One region of the Paenibacillus nitricinens genome, then DNA from elsewhere that is predicted to be linked to it. Evidence: riboswitches for the same ligand, from Rfam matches in the RefSeq annotation. Region 1 holds a riboswitch; each other region holds the start of a gene.

Region 1 (3,008 bases):
CATTATAGCTCAAGGTGAAGCGTTATCATAGGGTTTGTGACAAAAAAATGAACGACAATGCCATCAAATCATTGAAAAATATGGAATTTAATATTATTTGTCGTAGACCATGCAATAAAAAGGTTTGTTTCCTGTGGGGGTTAGGCGCTCATACGTATCGGTAATCGTAAATCCACACTTTTGGTAAGTTCGGATCGCTCGCTGGTTCCAGGTCAATACCTCTAGATCAATCTCACGCTCAGGATAACGAATTAAGGCTGCTTGCACGATTGCATCCATGAATGTTTTGCCTAGACCTTGACCGCATAGATCAGGGCGCATGCCAATCCCCAAGCGAACAACACCTTCCATTGGAAACAACTGCGCGAATCCACACAAAATCTCTTGCCCATTTAATATGGAGACATATTGCTCATTACGTAGCTGAGGGTCACCGAACTCGATTCCAAGAGCCTGCATTTGCTCCCATGGCATCCAGCCGTAAATATTATAAGGGGCAGTGTAATCCCAGTTGCAAATCTCTTCCGCGTGACTGGTCTCCATAGGCGCTACATGAAACGTAACAGAGGAATTTATCATAAGGTTAAGGACCTCCTTTCACGGGGGTTACTTTAAAATATAAGAAAGTATACTAATTATATACAAAAATAGGCTTGGTCGACTCAGAAATTTATGAGATTATTGTTTTACAAATTCTGAGAGGGGTAAATACTAAATAAGACAAAAAACAAGCTCTTCCCCAAGAATCAACATCTTGGAAAAGAGCCTATGTACGATTTACTTATTGAACATCATCATTATCTTCTGTCTCAGAAGCAACAGAATGATAAGCATCCGTGCTCATAATGCGTTTAGCGCCGATGTAGCGTTTCACGTAGTAGCTATCACTCAGGGAGCTAATCGTTACACCGCGTGAGGAAGATGCGTGTGCAAACTTGCCTTCACCGACATAAATACCGACATGGGAGACACCCTTGCCACTTGTATTGAAGAATACAAGATCTCCAGATCTTAAATCATCTTGGGAGATAGCAGTACCCATTTGAAACTGGGAACCTGATTGGTGTGGTAGGTTAATACCAATTTTATCAAATACATACATTGTAAATCCGGAGCAATCAAATCCATTTGTGGAGATGCCGCCGGATACGTACTTAGTTCCGATGGTCTTGTCGATCACTTTATCCATTTTGGAATCCGCGAAAGCGCTTCCTGCTCCAATGGTGAAAATAATGGAAAAGCTAAGTACTGCTGCTGCTAGCTTCTTCTTCAAAAGTTTATACCCCTTCCGGATGCCTACGAGGTTAGCTTAAGGGTTCGGTTGAAGGTCCCCTATGACCCCTCTAAAAATGGAGGTCAATTCACCCAAAGTTGGTTCCCCCGTTTTCCTAATAGTCAGGAAACTCGGCTGATACTGTTGATTAGGAATAGCTTGTAATCAATACATGACAAAACCTTTGTAAATAACAACTTAATGATTACAAAAATGTTACTAAAATCTTACTGCAGTTATTGTAACAAACAGAGTGCCGCTTGGCAATCGTTTTTAACATAATCATGCAGAAAAATTCGGTTTTTTAAAGACAAAATGTATATGTAAGCGATAATATTAAACTAATTTTTATATTTATTGAAATTTTTATCAAATAAAAGTGTTTAAAGTCTGTTCTAGAGGTGTAAAGAATATAATGAGGCAAAAGAAAACCTGGATTCGATTAAGTCAATAATCAAACCCAGGTCCTATATAATGTAATTGTGTGGTTTAGTTGTGGCGAAGTATTAATCGTAGGCTACAGCTTGATATGAGGAAGTACTCATTACTCTTTTAGCACCAACGTAGCGATTGGCCCAGTAGGACTGGCTAAGTGAAGTGATGGTTACGCCATATGAAGATGATGATTGTGCGAATTTTCCGTTTCCAACATAAATGCCGACATGGGATACGCCGTTGCCCAATGTGTTAAAGAAAACTAGGTCACCTGAACGCAACTTGCTTTTGGCTACAGGAGTTCCAACATTATATTGAGCTTTTGAAGTACGGGGCAAAGAAAGACCCACCTTCTTGAATACATACGTAGTAAATCCAGAACAGTCAAACCCGGCAGTACTAGTGCCTCCGGTTTTATAGGCAACTCCAATTGTCTTTGAAATAACACTGTCCATCTTAGAATCTGCAAAGGCACTTCCTCCACCAATAGAGAACGCCATCACAAGTCCTAGCGCCGCAGCGACGCATGCTTTTCTTAAATTCTTCAAAAAAATTGTACCCCTTCCAATGCCTGTGAGGTTAGCTTAAGGATTCGGTAGAAGTTTCCCTATGATCCCTGCAAAGCGAGATCAATTCACCCAAAATATGGTTCCCCCACTTCCTGGTGCCAGGAATTCGGCGTTTTATGCACCAGATAGTGACTTATCGACAAAACTACGATAAATACATGAAGTTATGTAGAAATCGTTTCAAATGATTACAAACTTGTTACCAATGGAACAGGACTTATTGTAACAAAGTCTTTATGATTTTGCAAATCGACATAATTTTCTATAACGAGAAAGAGTCCCGGCTCCTGATTGAGGAACCGGGACTCTTATATTATGTGCTGTAAGACCTTGAATTATTGTGGGAATGCTTTACTGTGCCATAGATGATATTGTGCTGAGATTCCCCACATTTTGAAGAGTGTAGAAGGCAGGGGTGAGATTTGACGGATAATCAGCGCCGGTAGGCCAGGGCAGAAGAGACCCGTTAGTCCGCATATTAGCAAAAGGACCAGACCTGCTGCACCAAGTAGGATTGAAATGCCTATTGCTGGAATCAGCGACTTCAAGCAAATGAATAGGGAGGAGAACATCCCCGTGCCGCTGGTATAACCAAACTGCATATATAGAAGGAACAGGCGTACGATAAAGATGTATATAAGCCATGCCAATACGTATGGAATTAGATGAAGTAACAAAGAGTAGTTCAGAAAGGAGGACAAGAATAGCCCGTACATTTTTGGAGCGAGCCA
Region 2 (3,008 bases), 510 kb from region 1:
ACCAATCCTCAGCTGTTGCTTTTCTCGGATGTTTTTATATATTTCGTATATAATCGTTCGATCCAAACAGTATTCACAGGTAGATGGGCTGTTGAAATGGCGAAGTGAACTCCAAAGTAAACATAATTTAGACTTTTCGGCTCAAGTAGCCCTTACTGAGTTCCCCAATAATAGTGTTTCATTCCTTTCACCCCGTCCAGCATGCTATCACCCTATAGAATCAGGTAACGCAAAAACCGCAGCAAGAGGAGGACCTCTGCTGCGGTTTTGGAATACAGGTATATACACACCTGTGCCAAAGCGTGGCGGATCAAGGGTCTCTCTCTTTACGCTTACGAGGTTAGCTGCCGGATTCGGACGGTGAGAGTCGCCCTACCTATGTGAGACTTGAACAGTCTCCTTCGGATTCACCCCAAGTAGGCCATGTGGCCTGATGGTTCCCCCGTTCCCTGCAAAAGCAGGAACTCAGCGTTGAATGTATTTCGTGAAATAGATTCAACCCGAATCATACTCTTTTCAAGGTGTTTCTGTAAAAACAGAAAGTGTTCTTTTGAGCGCAATTTTATCCATATCCTGCCGACTACGACGAAAAAAGGATCCAAATAGGTATTTATTGCGCGTTATCGGGCTTCTTCCTCGCTTAATCTCGCTTTCTTGTTTCCTTTCCTATAAAGGCGATTTTTGGGGATTCCTCCAATTGTGGTGAATAAAATCACGTGGTATGCCCGTATTTCGCTAATCGATTCAAATTCGAGTAAACAAGAGATATAGAGAGATTGGATATCAAGTAAGCGCTATCCAATACGAAAATAGTTTTTAATTTGCATTATTTTGGCATCAATCAGGTTTTACAATACTTCCTGCATAAGGGTATGATTACTCCTGTTTCAACACAACAATCGAATATTTGATCCGCTTAATTTCCGTTAAGGAAAGCGGGGGAACCAACAATCGGCAGACGATGTGAGAGTCGGAAGCCGGTTATGGGGTGAATCCTGTAGAGGATGCGAGTGTGCTCGCATCTATACAGGTAGGGCGACTCTCACCGCCCGAATCCGACAGCTAACCTCGTAAGCGTATGGAGAGAGGATGAGTGCAATGTGACCGCTAGCGAGCCACAGAGGAGAATCCTTTGTGGCTTTTTGCTGTGCTTTTTTAAGCAAAGCATTTATGGAAAACCTCACGAAGAGGTCGTTATATTCATCATTAGCGGTAGCTTTTCTTTCAAGACCAGGGTGATCAAGCTCTGATCTTACAAGCAAAGCATTTGAGGAGAATAAGAGATGACAGATCAGAATGAATATGTACTGGTATGTGCGCCAACGAAGGCAGGAGAACATTTTATTAAGCTTCTAAAATTCAGAGGCATTAAGATGGCCGGATTGACCAACAACTTGCCTGAGAAGTCCCTACTTGAAGAGATGGGGATTGAGCAAGTTGTTCTAGTAGATACCCGCCATCAGAATACTTGGTTTCGCCCGCCGTTCCCGGTAGGCCGGGTATATCTGTTCGAGAGCAGCTTTACATTATGCTGCCGCTATATTCAGATGTGCCGCACTTGGACGACACAGCCGATTTTTGTAATCACAAGCTCAATAAATCCTAGATTGGTCTATAAAAGACTTGGCGCAAGTTATGTAATCTATTCCCACAGTGGTGATGCTGATTTTCTGATCGACAGATCACCTCATCAAGGATAAAAGAAGGAGTGCGGGAAATATGATGGATCTGTATATGGTGGCTACGCTAGCTGTGATTTACGGGTTGTTTTATGGATTTATGCGCTGGTGCGCAGGTGTAGTTGAGGATACAGGGAGGGATAAGCTGTGATTCTAGTAATCGCTGTTACCCTATTACTGTTTGTATATCTGGTTTACGCATTGATTCATCCGGAGAAATTTTAAGGAGGGGCATTCATGGGCATTTTGCAAATCGCTCTTGTAATCGTAATTCTCATCTTGCTGGTTAAGCCGATGGGCACGTATTTATATTATGTATTTTCTAATGAACCGAACCGTACGGATCGCTGGTTTGGAGGTATAGAAAAAGGGATTTTTAAGCTGATCGGCCTGAAAAAAAAGGACGGAATGTCCTGGAAGAAATATGCGCTCACCTTTGTTTTAACGAATATCGTACTGGTAACTTTCAGTTATATTTTTCTTAGATTACAGCGGGGACTGCCGCTAAATCCGAATGGAATTGCAGATATGGAACAGACGCTTTCATTCAATACGGTGATCAGCTTTATGACCAATACGAACCTGCAGCATTATAGCGGGGAGACGGGGCTTTCGTATTTTTCACAAATGGCCGTCATCACGATGATGATGTTCACGTCTGCAGCGAGCGGATTTTCTGTTGCGGTTGCTTTTGTCAGAGGGATCACAGGCCAGAAATCAGTCGGGAACTTCTTCGAGGATTTCGTCAAAGCACATATTCGTGTGTTCATTCCACTAGCTTTGTTAGTTTCATTGGTGCTGGTAGGCTTGCATGTGCCGCAAACGCTAAAGCCTTCGCTTGAGGTCACTACTCTGGAAGGGCAAACCCAACAAATTGCTATCGGGCCAGTCGCTTCTTTGGAATCGATCAAACATTTGGGCACGAATGGGGGCGGCTTCTTCGGGGCTAATTCCTCACATCCTTTTGAGAACCCTAATCCACTTACGAATGTTCTGGAGATTCTCTCCATGTGGATGCTGCCGGCTTCGCTACCTTATATGTACGGATTGTTTGCGAAGAACAAACGTCAGGGCTGGGTGATTTTTACTGCGATGATGACCTTGTTCGTACTGCTATTAAGCCTGAACTTTTATGCAGAATCAAAGGGCAACCCTGCGATCAATGCACTGGGAATTGAATCTTCACAAGGTAGTATGGAAGGGAAAGAGGTACGCTTTGGCATACCGCAGTCTTCCTTGTTTACTTCAGTAACAACCGCAGCTACAACAGGTAGTGTTAACAATATGCATGATACGCTGACGCCACTGGGAGGCATTACGCCTCTTGCA
Region 3 (3,008 bases), 3.3 Mb from region 1:
TTAGTTCAATTGCTTTAGTAGTCATTATTTTTGTTGGATTGTTTATGTTAGCTTCGAAAGATGCCACAAAAAATGCCACTTCGGGAGAACCAGTAGCATTCAATTACAGTGAGCTACCTAGAGTTGGTAAAGAGGATGCACCTGTTAAAATTGTTGAATTTGGAGACTTAAAATGTCCAGCGTGTTCCCAATTTGCAACTTCAGTTAAACCGAAAATTGTTCAAGATTTTGTCAACGAGGGAAAAGCAGCGCTCTACTTTGTAAATATGGCTTTCGTTGGTCCAGACTCTGAAACGGCCTCACTTGCTGCATTATCTGTTTATCATCAGAATAATGATGAGTTCTGGAAGTTCTATGATGCTGTATATGCTCAGCAAGGTGATGAAAGTGAAGAATGGGCGACTGAAGATTTCTTAGTAAGCCTTGCGGAGAAAGAGAAGTTAGCTATCGATTACGAACTGCTTCGTAAAGATATTAAGGATCGTACGTATGCAGATGAGCTGAATAAGGGTATGCAGTTAGCTAGTGAAGCTGGGGTAACGACTACACCATCCCTTTACATCAATGGAGTAATGATTGCGGATCCTTTTAACATTGAAGCGATTTCAAATGAAATTAACGACGCCGCAAAAGCTGTGGAGGCAAAGTGACAAAGTTCCTATCTTTTTGCAAGCGTAACTGCCTGTATCTGGCCTGGTTCGTCTCTTTAGTTGCTGTAGCTGGTAGCTTGTATTTGAGCGAAGTATTGAAATATGAACCTTGTAAGCTTTGCTGGTTCCAGCGAATTTTTATGTATCCTCAGTTATTCCTCTTGGGAATTGCGACGTTTCGAGGAGATAAAAGGATTATCCCATATGTACTTCCATTAAGCTTGATTGGTGGCAGTATCTCGATTTATCATTATGCGGAGCAGAAGATTCCTGCGTTAAGTAAAGTACTTCCTTGTACAATTGGTGTTCCTTGTAATAAGGATTACTTGAACTATTTCGGATTCATTACGATTCCTTTTCTTGCTTTAATCGCGTTTGCTTTAATAAGTATTTTACTTTGGTACGGACGCAAGGAAGAAGAAGTGATGGAATTAGAAACAGAAGAAAGTTTAGGATTTTGATTTTTCAACTTTGAAGGAAAGAAAAAATGTGAAAAGTGACTAAAAACACGACCCAGAGGGATAATTGAAGAGAATGAAAGAGAGCATCCAATTAGACGCTGTATTTGCGCTTTTTGGATGTTTTTTCATTCTTTTTTCATTTTTTTCAACGCTTTACTGCATACACTTTGTAGACTAATATTAGACCTTGTGAGAAGTTGAATATGCGCTGAATTTTCTTAGGAAAAACGGGGGAACCAAACTTGGCATATGTGCCAATGGGGTGAATCGGAATAGGTCGATTGGACTTGTACCGTAGGGCTAAACCACAGCCCGAATCCGCCAGCTAACCTCGTAAGCAAGGTGGGATAATGACCATGCATAGCATGCGGATCATTTCCGTATGCTATTTTTTGTGTCTGCATTTATGAAATCCACCAATGAAAACAGCGCGCGGAAATTCCGTTTCAGCTCCCAAAGAAAGGAACTGTATCCACCATGGTAAGCAAGGTAAAACGACTATTGATCGGGCGTCCGATGAAGTCGAACGAACTCGATCATGAAAAGTTATCCAAGGTTAAAGCACTGGCTGTCCTGTCTTCTGATGCGCTCTCGTCTGTAGCCTACGGAACGGAACAAATTCTGATTGTACTGGTGGCTGCCGGGTTTACTGCCATCTGGTATTCCCTGCCAATTGCATTAGCCGTATTGGGCCTGCTGGCCATCCTGATTTTATCCTATCGGCAGACGATCTACGCTTATCCGCAAGGAGGAGGAGCTTACATCGTTGCCAAGAGTAATCTTGGTGTTCCGACAGGGCTTTTAGCAGGAGGGTCTTTGTTAGTGGATTACATTCTGACCGTAGCTGTTAGTGCCTCGGCAGGGACAGATGCGATCACATCAGCGTTTCCAAGTCTTCATAATCACACGGTTCTTATTGCTGTATCCGTAATTATTCTTCTAACATTGATTAATCTTCGCGGAGTTACAGAATCGGCTTCATTTATCGCAATCCCAGTGTATTTGTTTGTGGTGTCGATTGTAGTTTTGATTATCTCCGGTGTTATTAAATATGCAGCAGGTGGCGTACATGCGAATGTCCCTGAAATAGGCAGCGCCGTCTCCAATGTTAGTTTGTTTCTACTATTAAAAGCCTTCAGTTCTGGTTGTTCGGCACTTACGGGTGTAGAGGCTGTATCTAATGCCATTCCAAACTTTAAAGCACCGGCTGAAAAGAATGCAGCCAAGACCTTAATGGTCATGGGGGTTATACTTGGATTTATGTTTACAGGTATCACATTACTGGCCTATTGGTACGGTATAGTGCCTGATGAAAAGGCAACGGTTGTTTCTCAGATCGCTGAATCGACCTTTGGTCGCGGAACTTTATATTTTTTCATTCAAGGGATTACAGCAGTCATTTTATTCTTAGCAGCTAATACAGCTTACTCAGCGTTCCCGCTGCTCGCCTTTATGTTTGCAAAAGATAAATATATGCCACATGCTTTTATGGTTCGTGGTGACCGTCTAGGTTTCTCAAATGGTATTATTTTTCTAGGTGTTCTGTCTGCTGTACTTGTAGCTGCATTTCACGGAAATACAGAAAGCTTGATTCCTCTTTATGCGGTAGGTGTCTTCATTCCGTTCACATTGTCCCAGCTTGGAATGATGGTTCATTGGTTTAAAACCAAACCAGCGGGATGGAAAAAAAGATTTGTTGTAAATACCATCGGTATGCTGACTACATTGACAATTACGCTTATTTTTATCATTACTAAGTTCTCAAGCGTATGGATGGCGTTCATTTTCTTACCTGCTGTAATGTTTGTGTTCCACCGCATTCACAAGCACTATTTGAACACAGCAGATCAGCTTCGTATATGTCCGGCTACGGATAAACCTTTAATTAAAGGAAGTA
Region 4 (3,008 bases), 1.1 Mb from region 1:
CTGTACAAGCATGTACATCATAGGGCTCCATGACTTCAGCCGCTTTTTTATTTAGTGTAGACATGACTGTCGTAAGGCGTGTAGTTTCTTCTGGGGATAGCTGATCCTTTTTAATAGAAGTCGTTAAGATGCCCACACCGATAGGTTTGGTCAAAATCAGTTTGTCTCCTACCTGCGCACCTGCATTCGTTCTTACTTTGTCCGGATGCACAAGGCCCGTAACAGCCAATCCAAATTTAGGCTCTTTATCGTCGATGGAATGTCCGCCCACAAGTGTTGCTCCTGCTTCCTGCACTTTATCTGCTGCACCGCGCAAAATGTCACCGAGAATGCTTTTGTCCAGAACAGAAATAGGGAAGGCCACAATATTAAGCACCGTAAGCGGCTTACCGCCCATAGCATAAATATCACTTAATGCATTGGCTGCTGCAATTTGCCCAAAGGAATAAGGGTCGTCCACGATCGGCGTGAAAAAATCAACAGTCTGCACTAATGCTAGATCATCACTTAATCGATATACTCCAGCGTCATCACTGGTATCCAGACCTACAAGTAGATCCGGATTTGGAACGGTTGGTGGCAGACTGCGAATAACCTGCATGAGATCAGCAGGACCAATTTTGCAGCCGCAGCCCCCTTTTGAAGATAATGAGGTCAATTTTATGGTTTCGGCTTGAGACATCATGACTCAGCTCCTTTAAATAGTTAATGTCGAATATCTTTAATCTTACATCAGTAGACAGCATTGTACAAAATACGAAGCTACTAAAAAAGCTGGCTCACACGTAGCATTCACTACCCTTGAGTCAGCCTTTGGTTTGAAATCCAATTCTTTAGGGAAATCTGCCCTATAGCTCTAATGAAATAGGAGTGTCCCGCATAATTTCAATGGCTGCGGGAGCACTCCTTCTTTTCTCAATTTCATAGGATCAGCTAATCTGCTGAGTGCCCTGCTGCTTCTCCAAAAAACGTTGAAGAATCGCATTAAACTGCTCCGGCTGACACAGATTACTCGGATCTAATGCATTCGGGATAATCGCCAACTGCGCATGCGGCAATTGAGACACCATTTCCTTCATACAATTCACTCCAAATTCATTAAAGTCCCCTACAATACATAAAGCAGGACGGTTAAAAGCTTTTAAGCATCTGGTGTAATCCACATGGCTCGTGGCCAGCCTTTGCCGATATAGCTCCCGTGGGCGTTTGTCCAGCAGCCCTCTTCTAATCTCATTATAGGCGAGACTCCAACGTTCTCGGTACATCATCCGAATCGAAGGCAGCACCAGCTCGCTTGGGAGATAATACATTAGCAAGCTGCAATACGCTGCCATAAGCTGTATTTTCCCTACTAGGGTTGATCCGTGGCTCCTACAGAAGCTATCCGCGACCACGATTGCTTTTACACGCTCAGGATATTGTTTGGCAATATGTTGCACGACTAAACCGCCATAGGCGATCCCAACAAAAACTGCTTCACGAACCCCCAGGTCATTTAACAGCATAATCAGATCCAGACATTGCGTTTCAATAATCTCATTAGGGGCCTCCAGGAGTTCACCTGACTTGCCATTCCCCCGTAAATCGCACAAAATCACTTTATATTTATCGGAAAAGTACTCCAGTTGTGGTTTGAACATACTGTGTGTTAATCCATGTCCATGGATAAACACAACCGGAGTGCCAGTTCCATTGATTTCGTAATAGAGCGAAGTTCCGTTCAGTTTAGCGATAGGCAAAGGTAACACCTCTTTCATAATAAATTCTACGACTGTATCTGCTTATAAACGCAGCAAAAAACCACAGAGGGATTCTCTGTGGCTATTCATCACTAAACACGCCATTCATCCTCTCTCCATACGCTTACGAGGTTAGCTGTCGGATTCGGGCAGTGAGAGTTGCCCTACCTGCAAGGTTGCATGTTATGCACCCGGAACAGGATTCACCCCATAACTAGTACCGATTGTTACACTGGTTCCCAGTTGTTGGTTCCCCCGCTTTCCTTAACGGAAATTAAGCGGACTTCATATGTAATTGTCAGTTATGTGATGAATCATACTCCGTGTAAGGTTTCTTGTAAAGTTGAGCTGTGGGCAAAATAATGTTGAAAGCCATGCTTTTCATTTCATATTGAGCATACACTTCGTTTTCTCTTTCTTTTGCTCTTGTTTACTCAATATATCTAGAAAAAGCCGAGCAGACATCAGAGATCAATCCCTGAACCACTCGGCTTCTTTATACAATCATATGGCTACAACAGATCGGCGTTTTTCAATGCATGCTCCCAGCTCGGAAAAAAGAACAGCGCACTTCTCATTAGATCAGGGTCGCTTTGCTTCACTTGCTTTTTGCTGATCGAGCTTCCATCGGTTTGAAGCTTTTTGATACGAGTTAACACTTCATCAGCCTCCAAAGGAATTTCCATTGAAACACTCCTTTCTCAGTGACCTGGTTTCCCATCATTTTCTCCATAATATGCAAATTTATTCTTCATTTCCATTTCGATGGACTACACTAGCTGATAGATCGGTTGTTCAGCAATAAAATAAGTAGGAATTATTCGATATTTCTGTGCCAGAACTTCAGCTAAATATTTCATTCCTGGAGCTTCACTTTCCGCATGACCTAACATAATCAGCGCTTTTGATCTGCCTTGATGGACTGCATCCCTCACATATTCTGGAGTTTCCCATTCCGGGCCCTCGCCAGCAATGATTAAATCAAGATTGTGCTGATTAAAAAGAGGAATAGCCATCGTCCCACCTCCTCGGTAACCTACTAATATCCCCACATGTCTGCATGTCTGTGATAGATCGCCGGCAACGCGTACGTAGGGGATGCCTAGCTTTCTTTTTATATACTGAGCCGCTTCACTTACCGTCATAGCTGGAATCGATAGGATTGTAGCAGTGGGTTGCTGCTCAACCACATAGGCTGACCATTCAAGCTCTCGTAGCAAGCCCACCATGATCCCATCCGGTTGATGCCGATGCCAATAATCATGATAA

What was found. Region 1 has a riboswitch for cyclic di-AMP ahead of ACN6KS_RS00540 (C40 family peptidase). Riboswitches for the same ligand answer to the same signal wherever they lie in the genome.
Region 2: another riboswitch for cyclic di-AMP. It lies ahead of ACN6KS_RS02825 (hypothetical protein); the one in region 1 lies ahead of ACN6KS_RS00540 (C40 family peptidase).
Region 3: another riboswitch for cyclic di-AMP. It lies ahead of ACN6KS_RS15905 (APC family permease); the one in region 1 lies ahead of ACN6KS_RS00540 (C40 family peptidase).
Region 4: another riboswitch for cyclic di-AMP. It lies ahead of ACN6KS_RS25800 (alpha/beta fold hydrolase); the one in region 1 lies ahead of ACN6KS_RS00540 (C40 family peptidase).

What each region holds. Positions count from the first base shown of each region.
Region 1 covers NZ_CP183948.1:112,717-115,724, forward strand. Annotated here, with positions in the region: gene ACN6KS_RS00535 (GNAT family N-acetyltransferase) at 94-579, opposite strand; gene ACN6KS_RS00540 (C40 family peptidase) at 782-1,273, opposite strand; cyclic di-AMP (ydaO/yuaA leader) riboswitch at 1,279-1,420, opposite strand; gene ACN6KS_RS00545 (C40 family peptidase) at 1,780-2,208, opposite strand; cyclic di-AMP (ydaO/yuaA leader) riboswitch at 2,262-2,399, opposite strand; gene ACN6KS_RS00550 (hypothetical protein) at 2,613-3,008, opposite strand, start outside.
Region 2 covers NZ_CP183948.1:621,612-624,619, forward strand. Annotated here, with positions in the region: cyclic di-AMP (ydaO/yuaA leader) riboswitch at 316-481, opposite strand; cyclic di-AMP (ydaO/yuaA leader) riboswitch at 904-1,093, shown strand; gene ACN6KS_RS02825 (hypothetical protein) at 1,284-1,700, shown strand; gene kdpF (K(+)-transporting ATPase subunit F) at 1,827-1,904, shown strand; gene kdpA (potassium-transporting ATPase subunit KdpA) at 1,917-3,008, shown strand, end outside.
Region 3 covers NZ_CP183948.1:3,612,157-3,615,164, reverse strand. Annotated here, with positions in the region: gene ACN6KS_RS15915 (DsbA family protein) at 1-650, shown strand, start outside; gene ACN6KS_RS15910 (disulfide oxidoreductase) at 647-1,111, shown strand; cyclic di-AMP (ydaO/yuaA leader) riboswitch at 1,308-1,465, shown strand; gene ACN6KS_RS15905 (APC family permease) at 1,589-3,008, shown strand, end outside.
Region 4 covers NZ_CP183948.1:5,801,754-5,804,761, forward strand. Annotated here, with positions in the region: gene selD (selenide, water dikinase SelD) at 1-682, opposite strand, end outside; gene ACN6KS_RS25800 (alpha/beta fold hydrolase) at 930-1,739, opposite strand; cyclic di-AMP (ydaO/yuaA leader) riboswitch at 1,845-2,030, opposite strand; gene ACN6KS_RS25805 (hypothetical protein) at 2,252-2,425, opposite strand; gene ACN6KS_RS25810 (Nif3-like dinuclear metal center hexameric protein) at 2,510-3,008, opposite strand, start outside.